3 regions of the Neopoerus faecalis genome follow, and region 2 is predicted to be linked to each of the others. Evidence: riboswitches for the same ligand, from Rfam matches in the RefSeq annotation. Region 2 holds a riboswitch; each other region holds the start of a gene.
What was found. A riboswitch is a leader RNA that binds a small molecule or an ion and turns the genes downstream of it on or off. The one in region 2 is predicted to bind cyclic di-GMP.
Positions count from the first base shown of each region.

Region 1: it holds a riboswitch for cyclic di-GMP, as region 2 does, so the genes downstream of both, PY311_RS01725 (autorepressor SdpR family transcription factor) here and PY311_RS03935 (GspE/PulE family protein) in region 2, are expected to answer to the same signal.
Region 3: it holds a riboswitch for cyclic di-GMP, as region 2 does, so the genes downstream of both, PY311_RS02740 (ATP-binding protein) here and PY311_RS03935 (GspE/PulE family protein) in region 2, are expected to answer to the same signal.

Region 1 covers NZ_JARFXX010000001.1:376,144-380,052, reverse strand. The annotation lists gene PY311_RS01730 (DUF1846 domain-containing protein) at 1-977, opposite strand, end outside; cyclic di-GMP riboswitch class I at 1,137-1,223, shown strand; gene PY311_RS01725 (autorepressor SdpR family transcription factor) at 1,613-1,885, shown strand; gene PY311_RS01720 (SdpI family protein) at 1,882-2,514, shown strand; gene PY311_RS01715 (glutamine synthetase III family protein) at 2,603-3,909, opposite strand, start outside.
Region 2 covers NZ_JARFXX010000002.1:296,222-300,130, forward strand. The annotation lists gene PY311_RS03920 (NUDIX hydrolase) at 1-474, shown strand, start outside; gene PY311_RS03925 (DUF3783 domain-containing protein) at 471-818, shown strand; gene PY311_RS03930 (2-thiouracil desulfurase family protein) at 820-1,251, shown strand; cyclic di-GMP riboswitch class I at 1,365-1,456, shown strand; gene PY311_RS03935 (GspE/PulE family protein) at 1,523-3,214, shown strand; gene PY311_RS03940 (type II secretion system F family protein) at 3,252-3,909, shown strand, end outside.
Region 3 covers NZ_JARFXX010000002.1:89,081-92,989, forward strand. The annotation lists gene PY311_RS02720 (ATP-binding protein) at 1-35, opposite strand, end outside; gene PY311_RS02725 (response regulator) at 117-839, opposite strand; gene PY311_RS02730 (NUDIX hydrolase) at 852-1,445, opposite strand; gene PY311_RS02735 (hypothetical protein) at 1,566-1,721, shown strand; cyclic di-GMP riboswitch class I at 1,811-1,886, shown strand; gene PY311_RS02740 (ATP-binding protein) at 1,950-3,824, shown strand; gene PY311_RS02745 (DUF4368 domain-containing protein) at 3,876-3,909, shown strand, end outside.

The DNA.
Region 1 (3,909 bases), on a different contig from region 2:
CGGACGGTCTCCTCCGTCCCCTTGCCTTGAACCAGCTCCATTTTCGCGGTGTAGTACCGCCGCAGAATTTCCATTTTGGATGCGGCGCGGCACACCTCATCGTCCACAATGCAGTTGCCCGCCATGTTCACGCCCATGTCCGTGGGAGATTTATAGGGAGACTTGCCCTGAATTTTTTCAAAGATGGCGTTGAGCACAGGGAAAATCTCCACATCCCGGTTATAGTTCACAGTGGTGACGCCGTAGGCCTCCAGATGGAAGGGGTCGATCATGTTCACATCGTCCAGATCGGCGGTGGCGGCCTCGTAGGCCAGATTGACCGGGTGCTTCAGGGGCAGGTTCCAGATGGGGAATGTTTCAAATTTGGCATAGCCGGCGTCGATGCCACGCTTATGGTCATGGTAGAGCTGGCTGAGGCAGGTGGCCATTTTGCCGCTGCCGGGGCCGGGGGCCGTTACCACGATGAGGGAATGGCTGGTCTCAATGTAATCGTTCTTTCCAAGGCCATCATCGCTGACGATGTGGACTACATCCGAGGGGTAGCCGGCAATGGGATAGTGCCGGTAGCAGCGGATGCCCAGCTTTTCCAGCCGGTGCAAAAAGGCGTTTGCCGCCTCCTGTCCGCTGTAGCGGGTCAGCACCACGCTGCCCACATACAGCCCCATGTCCCGGAAAATATCAATAAGGCGGAGCACATCCTCGTCATAGGTGATGCCCAGATCCCCCCGCATTTTATTCTTCTCAATGTCACCGGCGTTGATGGCGATGACGATCTCCACATCGTCCTTCAACTGCTGAAGCATCCGAATCTTGCTGTCCGGCTCAAAGCCCGGCAGTACCCGGGAGGCGTGGTAATCGTCAAACAGCTTGCCGCCGAATTCCAGATACAGCTTACCGCCGAACTGATGAATGCGCTTTTTGATCTGCTCGGACTGTGTGGTGAGATACTTTTGATTATCGAAGCCAATGGCTCCCATGCTGACCGCCCCTTTATCTCTTATTTGAAAACATACGTATACAATATAGCACAAGAGAGCGGACAGGGAAAGAGGAAAAATCCGATTTGGGGAAAATACAAATTTTGCTTGCATTCGGCAGCAGCTTCCCGTATAATAGGTCGTAGGCGAAGTAGGGCGAATTGAATAGGGCAAACCCGCCGAAAGACGGGGACGCAAAGTTAAGTGTCTAACCGGAGCTTTCCGTATGATCGACTGGCCGCAATCTCATTGAAGGATGCGGCCAGTCTTTTTTTATAGACCCCTTCGGCTCTCTCGATGGAACGCCGCCCCGCCGTTTACCGTGCTTCCCCATAGCTCCGGCCCCGCTCGCCGCGGAGCTTCTCATCCCCTGCGCTTTGTGCCCCACACAAGGTGTTCCGCATTTCCCACACACTTCCCAATGTCTGTTCCGCAGGCGGCGTTGCTTCATGCGGCCCCACCGCGCAGACCGGCCGGAGCTGAGCAAATGTCCGCCGGGACCTTTCGGTCCCGGCGGGCGCTTTTTCTATATGGAACAGCTATTTAGATTTTTTTCTAAATAGCTGTTGACATTTAAGCCGCGATATGGTATATACTATTTAGAAATTCTTCTAAATACTTTTGGAGGGAATGCCATGGCCTTTGCCGAGACCTTCAAGGCCCTGTCGGACCCGGTGCGGCGGGAGATATTGAATCTGCTCAAGGGCGGACGCTTAACGGCAGGCGAGATCGCCGGGCGTTTCGATATGACTGCCGCTACGGTGTCCTATCACCTGTCCCAACTGAAAAAGGCGGGACTGATTTTTGAGAGTCGGGAGAAAAACTATATCTACTACAGCCTTAACGCCTCTGTGCTGGAGGAAGTCCTGCTGTGGTTACAGGACTTGAAGGGGGAAGGAAAAAAATGAAGAACAACAAGAGGGAAATGCTGCTGACTTCGCTGGTCTGCCTACTGCCGCTGTTCGCGGGCGCGGCGCTCTACCCGCGTTTGCCGGAGACCATGGCGACACATTGGGACTTTGCCGGCAACGCAAACGGCTGGTCGTCGCGTGCCGCCACTGTGTTCGGCCTGCCGCTGTTTATTTTGGCACTGCATCTCGTCTGCTTTTACGCCGAGAGCCGTGAGACGAAGAAAAATAGGAATCCTGTGCTGCGGACGGTGCTGCTGTGGTCTTGCCCGGCCGGATCGCTGCTCGGCGGAGCGGTCACCCTCGGCACAGGGCTGGGCTATGAGATGCACATCAGCACCGTGGTACCTGTGTTTGTGGGACTACTGTTTCTGATCCTTGGTAACTACCTGCCAAAAATCCGGCAGAACCGCACCGTGGGTATCAAGCTGCCGTGGACGCTGCAAAGCGAGGAAAATTGGACCAGGACCCACCGGTTGAGCGGCTTTCTGTGGGTGCTGTGCGGTCTTGTGATGATCCCCCTCTCCCTGCTGCGGCTGTGGAGCGGCTGGCTGTTTGGGGCGCTGCTGGCGGTGATGGTTCTGATCCCTACCGTCTATTCCTACGCACTTCACAGAAAAGGCATCTGACACAGAATAAAAGCGAGAACCCCCTGCGAAATGGATGCGTCCATTCCGCAGGGGGTCGTTTCTTGCTGTTTTTGCGTCGATCCTGATGTTACACAGAGAACAGCAGGTCACTGTACACCGGGAAGGGCCAACAGTCCTTCGGTGTCAGCGTTTCCAGCTCGTCGGCCAGCGTGCGGGCCTTTTCCATATCCGGCACCAGCGTAGTATGGCTGTAGGTCATGGCCTTTTTGGCATCGGCGGGAATTTTAGCGAGGTCGCGCTCCAGCTTTTCTGTTACGGCAAAGAGCTTGTCGGTAAGCTGGCCCATGTCCCGGGCCACAGTGTCATCCGCCTTGTGGCTGACACCCATCTGCTCCTTCTTCCAGCCCCGCTCGCACAACTCCGCTGTCACGGCGGATACGGCGGGCAGGATCTGCCGCCGCAGCATATCCGCCATGGTGCGGGCCTCAATCGAAATCACAGTGGTGTAGTTTTCAATGTGAATTTCCGACCGGGCGTTGATTTCCTCTTTCGTGTAGATGCCGTGCTTGACAAAGAGGTCCACATTCTTCTTGGCGGTGTAGACCGGCAGGGCGTCCGCCGTAGTAGGCAGATTGCAAAGACCGCGCTTTTCCGCCTCGGCCAGCCATGCGTCATCATAGCCGTTGCCGTTGAAGATGATGCGCTGGTGGTCCGTGAAGACCTTTTTGATGAGCTTATCAAGGTCGGTCTGGAAATCCTTGGACTTTTCCAGATGGTCGGCAAACTGCTGAAGTTCTTCGGCCATGATGGTGTTCAGGGCGATGTTGGGGCCGGAGATGGACTGGCTGGAGCCCAGCATCCGGAACTCGAACTTGTTGCCGGTGAACGCCATGGGCGAGGTACGGTTGCGGTCCGTGTTGTCCTGCGGGATGGGCGGCATGGCGTCCACGCCGATCTGGAGGGTCCGCTTGCCGGAATCCTTGAACTCCGTGCCCCGGATGATGGACTGCACCACGGCGTCCAACTCATCGCCGAGGAAGATGGAGATCACGGCCGGAGGCGCTTCGGAGGCACCCAGACGGTGATCGTTTCCGGGGAAGGCCACTGTGGCCCGCAGGAAATCCTGATATTCGTCCACACCCTTGACAAAGGCCGCCAAAAACAGCAAGAACTGCGCGTTCTGGCTGGGGGTCTTGCCGGGCTTGAACAGGTTCTTGCCGGTATCGGTGTTCAAGGACCAGTTATCGTGCTTACCGGAGCCGTTGACTCCGGCAAAGGGCTTTTCATGGAGCAGGCAGACCATGTCATGCCGGTCGGCCGTCTTTTTCATGATCTCCATGGTAAGCTGGTTATGGTCACAGGCGGTGTTGGCGTCCGTGTAGATGGGGGCCATCTCGTGCTGGGAGGGCGCGACCTCGTTGTGCTTGGTCTTGC
Region 2 (3,909 bases):
CTGCAATCAACGCTGTGCTATCTGGAACGGGGCGGAGCATATCTGATGCTCCACCGCGTAAAAAAGGAGCAGGACGCCAACCGGGATAAGTGGATCGGCGTCGGCGGAAAGTTTGAGGACAAGGAAAGCCCGGAGGACTGCCTTGTGCGGGAATGTTGGGAGGAAACGGGCCTGACGCTGACGGAGTACCGCTACCGGGGCCTTGTGACCTTTGTGAATACGCAGTGGCCCACGGAATATATGCACCTGTTCACGGCAACCGGCTGGATGGGAACGCCCCATCCCTGCGACGAGGGGGAGCTGGAATGGATTCCCAAGGCGGAGCTGAGGAAGCTGCCCATGTGGGCGGGAGACCGCATTTTTCTGCGGCTGCTGGATTCCAACGAGCCGTTTTTCTCGCTGAAGCTGTGCTATGACGGGGAGCGGCTGCTGTCGGCGGTGCTGAACGGAAAGCCCTTGGAGGTTGAGGCATGAAGAAAATTTTGATGTTCGGATTTCGGGATTTAGGCGAGATCATGAAAATTGCGGCGGCGGCAGAGCGCTGCGGCGCGGAGCTTCAGCCGGTGGGCCGGGAGAGCTGCACTCTGACGCTGGAGGCGCTGTCCCAAGGGAAAACCGGTGGGGCATCGAGTGTGCCGATAGGGAAAATGCTGGTATTCTGCGGACTGGACCGGGAACTGGACGCCCTTCTGGTGTCGCTGCGGCAGGCGGGTATCGTTTGTCTGAAGGCGGTGCTGACGCCGAATAACCGCACATGGACGCCGGAACGGCTTTACCGGGAGCTGGAGCGGGAGCGCCGGACCATGGGAGGACGGTAAAATGAAAATCCTGATTTCCGCCTGCCTTTTGGGAATCCCCTGCCGGTATGACGGAAAAGCCAAGCCCCAGCCGTGGGCGGAGGCGCTGGCGGGCAGGCATGACCTTGTACCGGTGTGCCCGGAGCAGTTGGGCGGACTGCCAACGCCCCGGACACCCTCGGAGCGGCGGGGGGACCGTGTGGTGATGAACACCGGCGCGGATGTGACGGAGCAGTACCGCCGGGGCGCGGAGGCCGCGCTGCGGCTGTGCCGCCTGACGGGCTGCGAGGCGGCGATTTTGAAGGAGCGAAGCCCCTCCTGTGGCTGCGGCGAAATCTATGACGGCAGTTTTTCCGGCACCCTGACCGCCGGGGATGGGGTCACGGCGGAGCTGCTGAGGAAAAACGGCATTCCCGTGTACGGGGAGAGCCATGTGGCCGCGCTTTTGGACTGAGAAGCGAAAAAGCGGATTTTTTGGCGCAAATTCACGATTTTTGCTTGACGGAAGGGACAGTTTGTTTTACAATAACTACTATTAAGAAACGGAAACACTTCCGTTTGATATGTGTATATATTCGGCATACCTGCCGAAAGGCAGGGACGCAAAGCTATAGTGTCTAAATGAACGGAGCCGTTCACATGACAGACTGGCCGCAGCTTTTTTCTGAGGCAAAGCGGCAGTCTGTCTTTTTGCGATGTGCCGGTATTTTCTGGGGGGTGTGGATATGGCCTATATGCGTTTGGGAGACTTGCTGATCAGCACCGGCGCCATCTCCCGGGAACAGCTGGAGCAGGCGTTGGAGCTGCAGAAGGGGACAAAGCAGCGTCTGGGCGATGTACTGATTCAAAATGGCTTCATTACGGAGAAAAGGCTGATTGACGCGCTGAAAATTCAGCTCGGCATTGAATTTATTGACCTGACGAAGGTATCTCTTCCGATAGAGCTGGCGAAATTCGTGCCGAAGAACATCGCCCGGCGCTTCTGCGTGGTGCCGGTGCGGGCGGCGGCGGATACGCTGTACCTTGCCATGAGCGACCCGCTGGACTTCATGGCGCAGGAGGAGGTCAAGGCCGCCTCCCGGAAGCGAGTCATTCCCATGATTGCCACCCGCAAGGCAGTGGAGCAGGCCATCGGCCGGCTCTACAGCAATGAGGGCACGGCGAAAATCGTGGAGGAAATGAAGCGCGAGGTAGGTGTGGACATTGATGCCGCGCCCCGGCCCGCCGCGCGGGAGCAGCAGGAGGGCAACTCCGCCCCCACCATCCAGTTTGTCAACGCCCTCATCGAGCGGGCCTTTGACGAGCGGGCCAGCGACATCCATCTGGAGCCGCAGGCAGAGGAAATGGTGGTGCGGATGCGCGTGGACGGTCTGCTGCACCAGATGCTCACCGTTCCCGCCGATTTGAAGAACATGGTGGTTTCCCGCCTGAAGATCATGGGCAGCATGGACATTGCCGAGCGCCGTGTGCCGCAGGACGGACACACCACCGTGCAGGTGCGGGGCCATGTGATAGACCTGCGTATTTCCACAATTCCCACGGTGTACGGCGAAAAGCTGGTGCTGCGCCTTTTGGACAAGTCCTCCCAGAACCTCACCAAAACCGGCCTCGGCTTTGAGGGCCGTGACCTTGAAAAATACGAGGCATTGCTGAAAAACAGCGGCGGTGTTATTCTGCTGGTGGGCCCCACCGGCTCCGGTAAGTCCACCACCATGTGCGTGATGCTGCAGGACCTGGACCGGGAGGAGGTCAACATCGTGACGCTGGAGGATCCGGTGGAGTATTACATCCCCGGCGTGAACCAGTGCCAGATCAACGAAAAGACCGGCATGACCTTTGCCAGCGGCCTGCGCTCCATTTTGCGTCAGGACCCGGACATCATCGCCGTGGGCGAGATTCGCGACAGCGAAACCGCCCATATTGCCATCCGGGCCGCCATCACCGGCCATCTGGTGCTGAGCACTCTGCATACCAATGACGCTATTTCCGCCGTGACCCGTTTGCGGGACATGGGCGTGGAGCCGTGGCTCATTTCCGGCGCGCTGCGGGGCGTCATCTCCCAGCGATTGGTGCGGAAGATCTGTCCCCACTGCAAGCGGGCCTACAAGCCGCCTATTGAGGAGCTGGAGGCCCTCGGTCTGCCGCAGGATGACAGCACCGTCTTCTACCGGGGCGAGGGCTGTCCGGAGTGCCATCACACCGGCTACATCGGCCGCCGGGCGGCGTTGGAAATCCTTGTGGTGAACAGCAAGCTGGGGCATTTGATCGGCCGGGGCGCGGAGACGGAGGAGTTGTCCGCCGCCGCAAGGGAAAACGGCTTTGTCACCATGCGGGAGAGCTGCCAGCATCTGGTGCTGAGCGGCATCACCACAGTGGAGGAGGCCGCCCGCGTTATTACCAGCACGGCGGAGGATTAAAGAAACCAAAGCATAACCGGGAAAGGAGGGAGCGGATATGACCACTTATCGCTACCGGGGCCAGAGCCTTGACGGGGCGAAGGTCACCGGCGTCATTCGGGCTTATGACGAATTTGAGGCGGTGTCCCAACTGCGGGACCGCTGCGCATTCATCACCAAAATCGAGCCGGTAAAGGAAAAACAGGGCAATCCGCTTACCCGCCCCGTCAATACCCGCATCAGGGAAAAGGAGCTGGCGATGCTCTGTTCCCAGCTCTCCATTCTGCTCTCCTCGGGCCTGACCGCGCTGCGGTGTCTGCAAATGGTGGCCGCCCAGACCCGGAACAAGCAGCTCCGCCGCGCGCTGGAAAAGGCGGCGGAGGAGGTGGGCGCGGGCCGCTCCATGGCGGACAGCCTCGAAAGCAGCCGGGAGGTGCGCTTTCCCGCCACGTTTGTGGAGACCGTCCGGGCCGGTGAGCAGTCCGGCTCGCTGGAGGCGTGTCTGAAGCGGCTGCAGGGCTACTATGAGCGCTCCTCCACGGCCAGGGCCAAGGTGGTCAGCGCCATGACCTATCCGGCTATGGTCATCATCACGGCGATTATCGTTGTCATCATCGTGATGGTAAAGGCCGTTCCGGCCTTTACGAATACATTTGCCGAGCTTGGCTCGGACATTCCCGCCATTACCAAGGGCCTTATGGCTGTCAGCGGCTTTT
Region 3 (3,909 bases), 210 kb from region 2:
ATCAGCGTCAGCTTGATATGGAGACTGCGGAACAAACGGTTCACCACCCTTTCCGTGGGGACTGCCCGCCGTGGGGCGGCGTGTCCTCACCGGGAGAAAAATTGAAAGCGGCAGACTCAGACCGCGAAATAGTAGCCCACGCCCCGGCGGGTCAGAATGTACTTGGGATTGGCGGGGTTCGTTTCGATTTTCTCCCGCAGCCGCCGGACGGTGACGTCCACCGTCCGCTGGTCATCGCCCACGTAGCCGTAATTCCAGACCTGCTCCATCAGGTCGATGCGGGAGTAGACCTTGTTGGGGTGGCTGGCAAGGAAAGTCAAAAGCTCATATTCCCGGGTGGTCAGCTCCAGAGGTGTACCATCCCGGAAAACCTGATGGCTGTCCGTGTTGATGGAGAGCCCGCCGGTCACCGGCATGGCCGTTTCGGCGGCGCTGGCGGAAGCGGCGGCGTTCATGGCCGTGCGGCGGATGTTGGCTCCCACCCGGGCGATGAGCTCCCGCATGGAAAAGGGCTTGGTGATGTAATCGTCGGCGCCGATCTCCAGCCCCAGCACCTTGTCGGCCTCCTCCTCCCGGGCGGTGAGGATGATGACCGGCACATTGTTGCCCTCGTCCCGCAGGGTGCGGCAGACGTCAAAGCCGATCATCTTCGGCAGCATCACATCCAGCAGGATGATGTCCGGATTTTCACTCCGGGCCTTTTCCAGACCGTCCGCCCCGTCATAGGCTTCCACAGTGCGGTAGCCCTCCCGCTGGAGATTAAAGCGCAGAATGTCCACAATATTTTTTTCGTCCTCCACGATCAGAACGGTTTTTTGCTGTTCAGCCTTCTGTTCCATGTTGTCCTCCCATTACAGATTCAGCAGCACCTTGGCCCGCAGCACGGCGGCCACGGTTTTGCCATCGTCGATCTCTCCGTTGACGCAGCGGTGCACCAGCTCGTCAAAGGGAACGCGCTCCACATTGAGAAATTCGTCCGTGTCCAAATGCTGCGGGCCAAAGGTCAAATCCCTGGCTAAAAACAGGTGTAATGTCTCCCCGTAGCAGCCGGGGGCCGGAATCATGCGGCCAAGCGGCAGGAGCGTACCCGGCTCGGCGCCTGTTTCCTCCTTCAGCTCCCGCAGTGCGCCGGTGACGGGGTCTTCGCCGGGATCCAGCTTTCCGGCGGGCAGCTCCGCCATGACCCTGCCAAACACATAGCGGTACTGCCAGACTACCAGTGCGCGGTTTTCCTCGTCCAGCGCCAGCACGGCCGCACCGTCCACATGGTCCACAACCTCCCGCACGGCCTCCCTGCCGTTGGGCAGTCGGACATCATCAATATGCAGCTTGAGAATTTTTCCGGTGTATATATCTGTTTGCCGGAGCTTGACCTCCGTCAGATTTTCAGGCATCTTCACGGTGCTGACCTCTGCTTTCCGGGCAAACGCCCATCTATATTTCATCACCTTATAGTATAGCACGAAATCGTGCAAAAGCAAAGAGGAACATCTGACTTACCGGACGGAGGGTAGGAATCGGTGCCGAAAAACAGAAAGCTCTTTGCAAAAAAGCGCGGCGCGGCTATGACCTATGACAAAGCGATTTTCCAAGGCAGTGCATTTGTGTCGCAGCACGCTTTAGGGGCAAAAGAAATGCGGGGTCAGGCACGCCCGCCGGGGAATTACTTTGTCATCAAAAATCTGCTGAAAAAGTATGTTTTTTCCGATATAATACACTGAGCATCACAAGACGTACCGAGAAAGGCATATCCCCCGCTGGATAGACAGCGAGCAGGGGCAGCCGTTTTTCGCCCTGCGCGGAGACGGAAAATGAATATGGGCAAAGCGGTCAAAAGGCCGTGACGCAAAGCTATAGGGCCTGTAAAATGGCAGATAGTTATGAGAATCACACAGGCACCTTATGGATATTTCCATAGGGTGCTATACTTATTCAGGAGGGTAGGACCCGTGAGAAAAAAGTGCATTGCGGTCATGAGCCTGCTGCTCATGCTCGTATCCCTGTGTCCCATTCGGGCCGATGCTATGGAGCGGCTGGACACGCCGGATTATAAGGTGGCATTTTACGCCTTTGACTGCTACCATATTCAAGATAAAAACGGCAAGCGCTCCGGCTATGGCTACGAGATGATGCAGGGAATCTCCAAATATCTGCAATGCACCTTTTCCTATGTGGGCTACGATAAGACCGCTTCCAAATGTGAGGCCATGCTGCGAAACGGCGAGCTGGATATTTACACGGCGGCCCGGCGAACGGCAAAGCGGGAGGCAAAATTCGCCTTTTCTACCCATCCGGCCATTACTTCATCTACCTGCATGAACATCAAGGTGGGCAATGAGCGAATCGTAGCAGGGGACTACAGGACTTACAACGGGATTCGGGTTGGCTTTCTGCGGCGGCATACCTACAACGGCGTGTTTTTGGATTTCGTGAAGGAAAAGGGCTTTGACTGCGACATCATTTATTATGAAACGCCCACGGAGTTGTCCAACGCGCTGGTCAACGATGAGGTGGACGCCCTTGTCAACAGCTATATCCGTATTCCGGAGGACGAGCAGACCATTGAAAATTTCGGCGAGATGCCCTATTACATCATGGCGCGCAAGGAGGATCAGGCGCTGATCGACCGGCTGGACGATGCCATCGACAGCATGAATGTGGAGACGCCCAACTGGCGGACGGAGTTTTATAATAAATACTACGGCTCTGAGGAGAATAACCGGGAGCTGACAGAAGCGGAGCAAACGCTGCTGAAGAAAATGCAGGATGGCGGCGAGCCGATTCGCGCAGTCATGAACCCGGACGCCAATCCCTATTTATGGTATGAAAACGGTGAGGCCTGCGGCATTGCGGCAGATATTTTCCGGGCAACAGCAGAGGCGTTGGAGCTGCCCTATGAGATCGTGCCGGTGGCATCGAAAGAGGAATATGAGGCCCTTGTCGAAGCCGGTGATGTGGATATCTGGATGGATATGAGCGGCGGCAACGAGGATGAGACCGGCTGCCGCTACAGGCTTACGGAGCCATACCTGTCAACAACCGTGTCCGTCCTGCGCGTTCGCGGCGCATCGGAAAAAATCGAAAGACTCGTGGCGGATGACGAGCATATCTCCGTGCGGGAGATCGTTTCAAGCGTATGGCCTGACATGGAGTTTACCGTGGTCGGCACGGCGGAGAAATGCGCGCAGCAGGTCCTCGCCGGCGAGGCGGACGCCGCGCTGCTTATGACCTATACGGCCCAGCGGCTTGCGCGGGATGATCTGCAGAACCGACTGCGGGTGGATATCGTGCCGGGGGCCGTGCTGGAGCTGAGCATGGGCGTCAACGCCAATGACAGCACTCATTTTTACGGCTCGTGGGAAAAGACGCTGGCGGGTGTCGCCGACGGCATCAGCGCGGAGATCGTGCAGAAATATCTGGAACAAACCGCCATACCGACGCTGGCGGAGTATCTCTTTGACTATCCCATTTATCTTGCGGTCGTGTCCTCCACCATTATTCTGCTGGTATTGATGGCGGCGCTGTATATCCAGTCCTCCCGCAGCAAAAAGCGGCAGGAGAAAATATCCGGGGAGCTTGCGGCGGCGCTGGAAAGGACCGAGGAGGCCACCACGGCCAAGCAGGACTTTTTCTCTAAAATGAGCCATGACATCCGAACGCCCCTCAATGTGGTCCTCGGCATGACGCAGATCGCTCAGAAATATAAAAATGACCCGGAGAAGCTGGAAAGCGCCCTGAACAATGTGACGAAAGAGGGCAACTACCTGCTGATGCTCATTAACTCCATTTTGGATGTGAACCAGTTGGAGCACGGTATGGTGTAGCTTGTTAAGCAGCCCTTTGACCCGGCGGCCTGTCTGCGGGAAAGCGCGGATATGCTCCACTCCCTTGCCGAAAAAAGGGGACAGC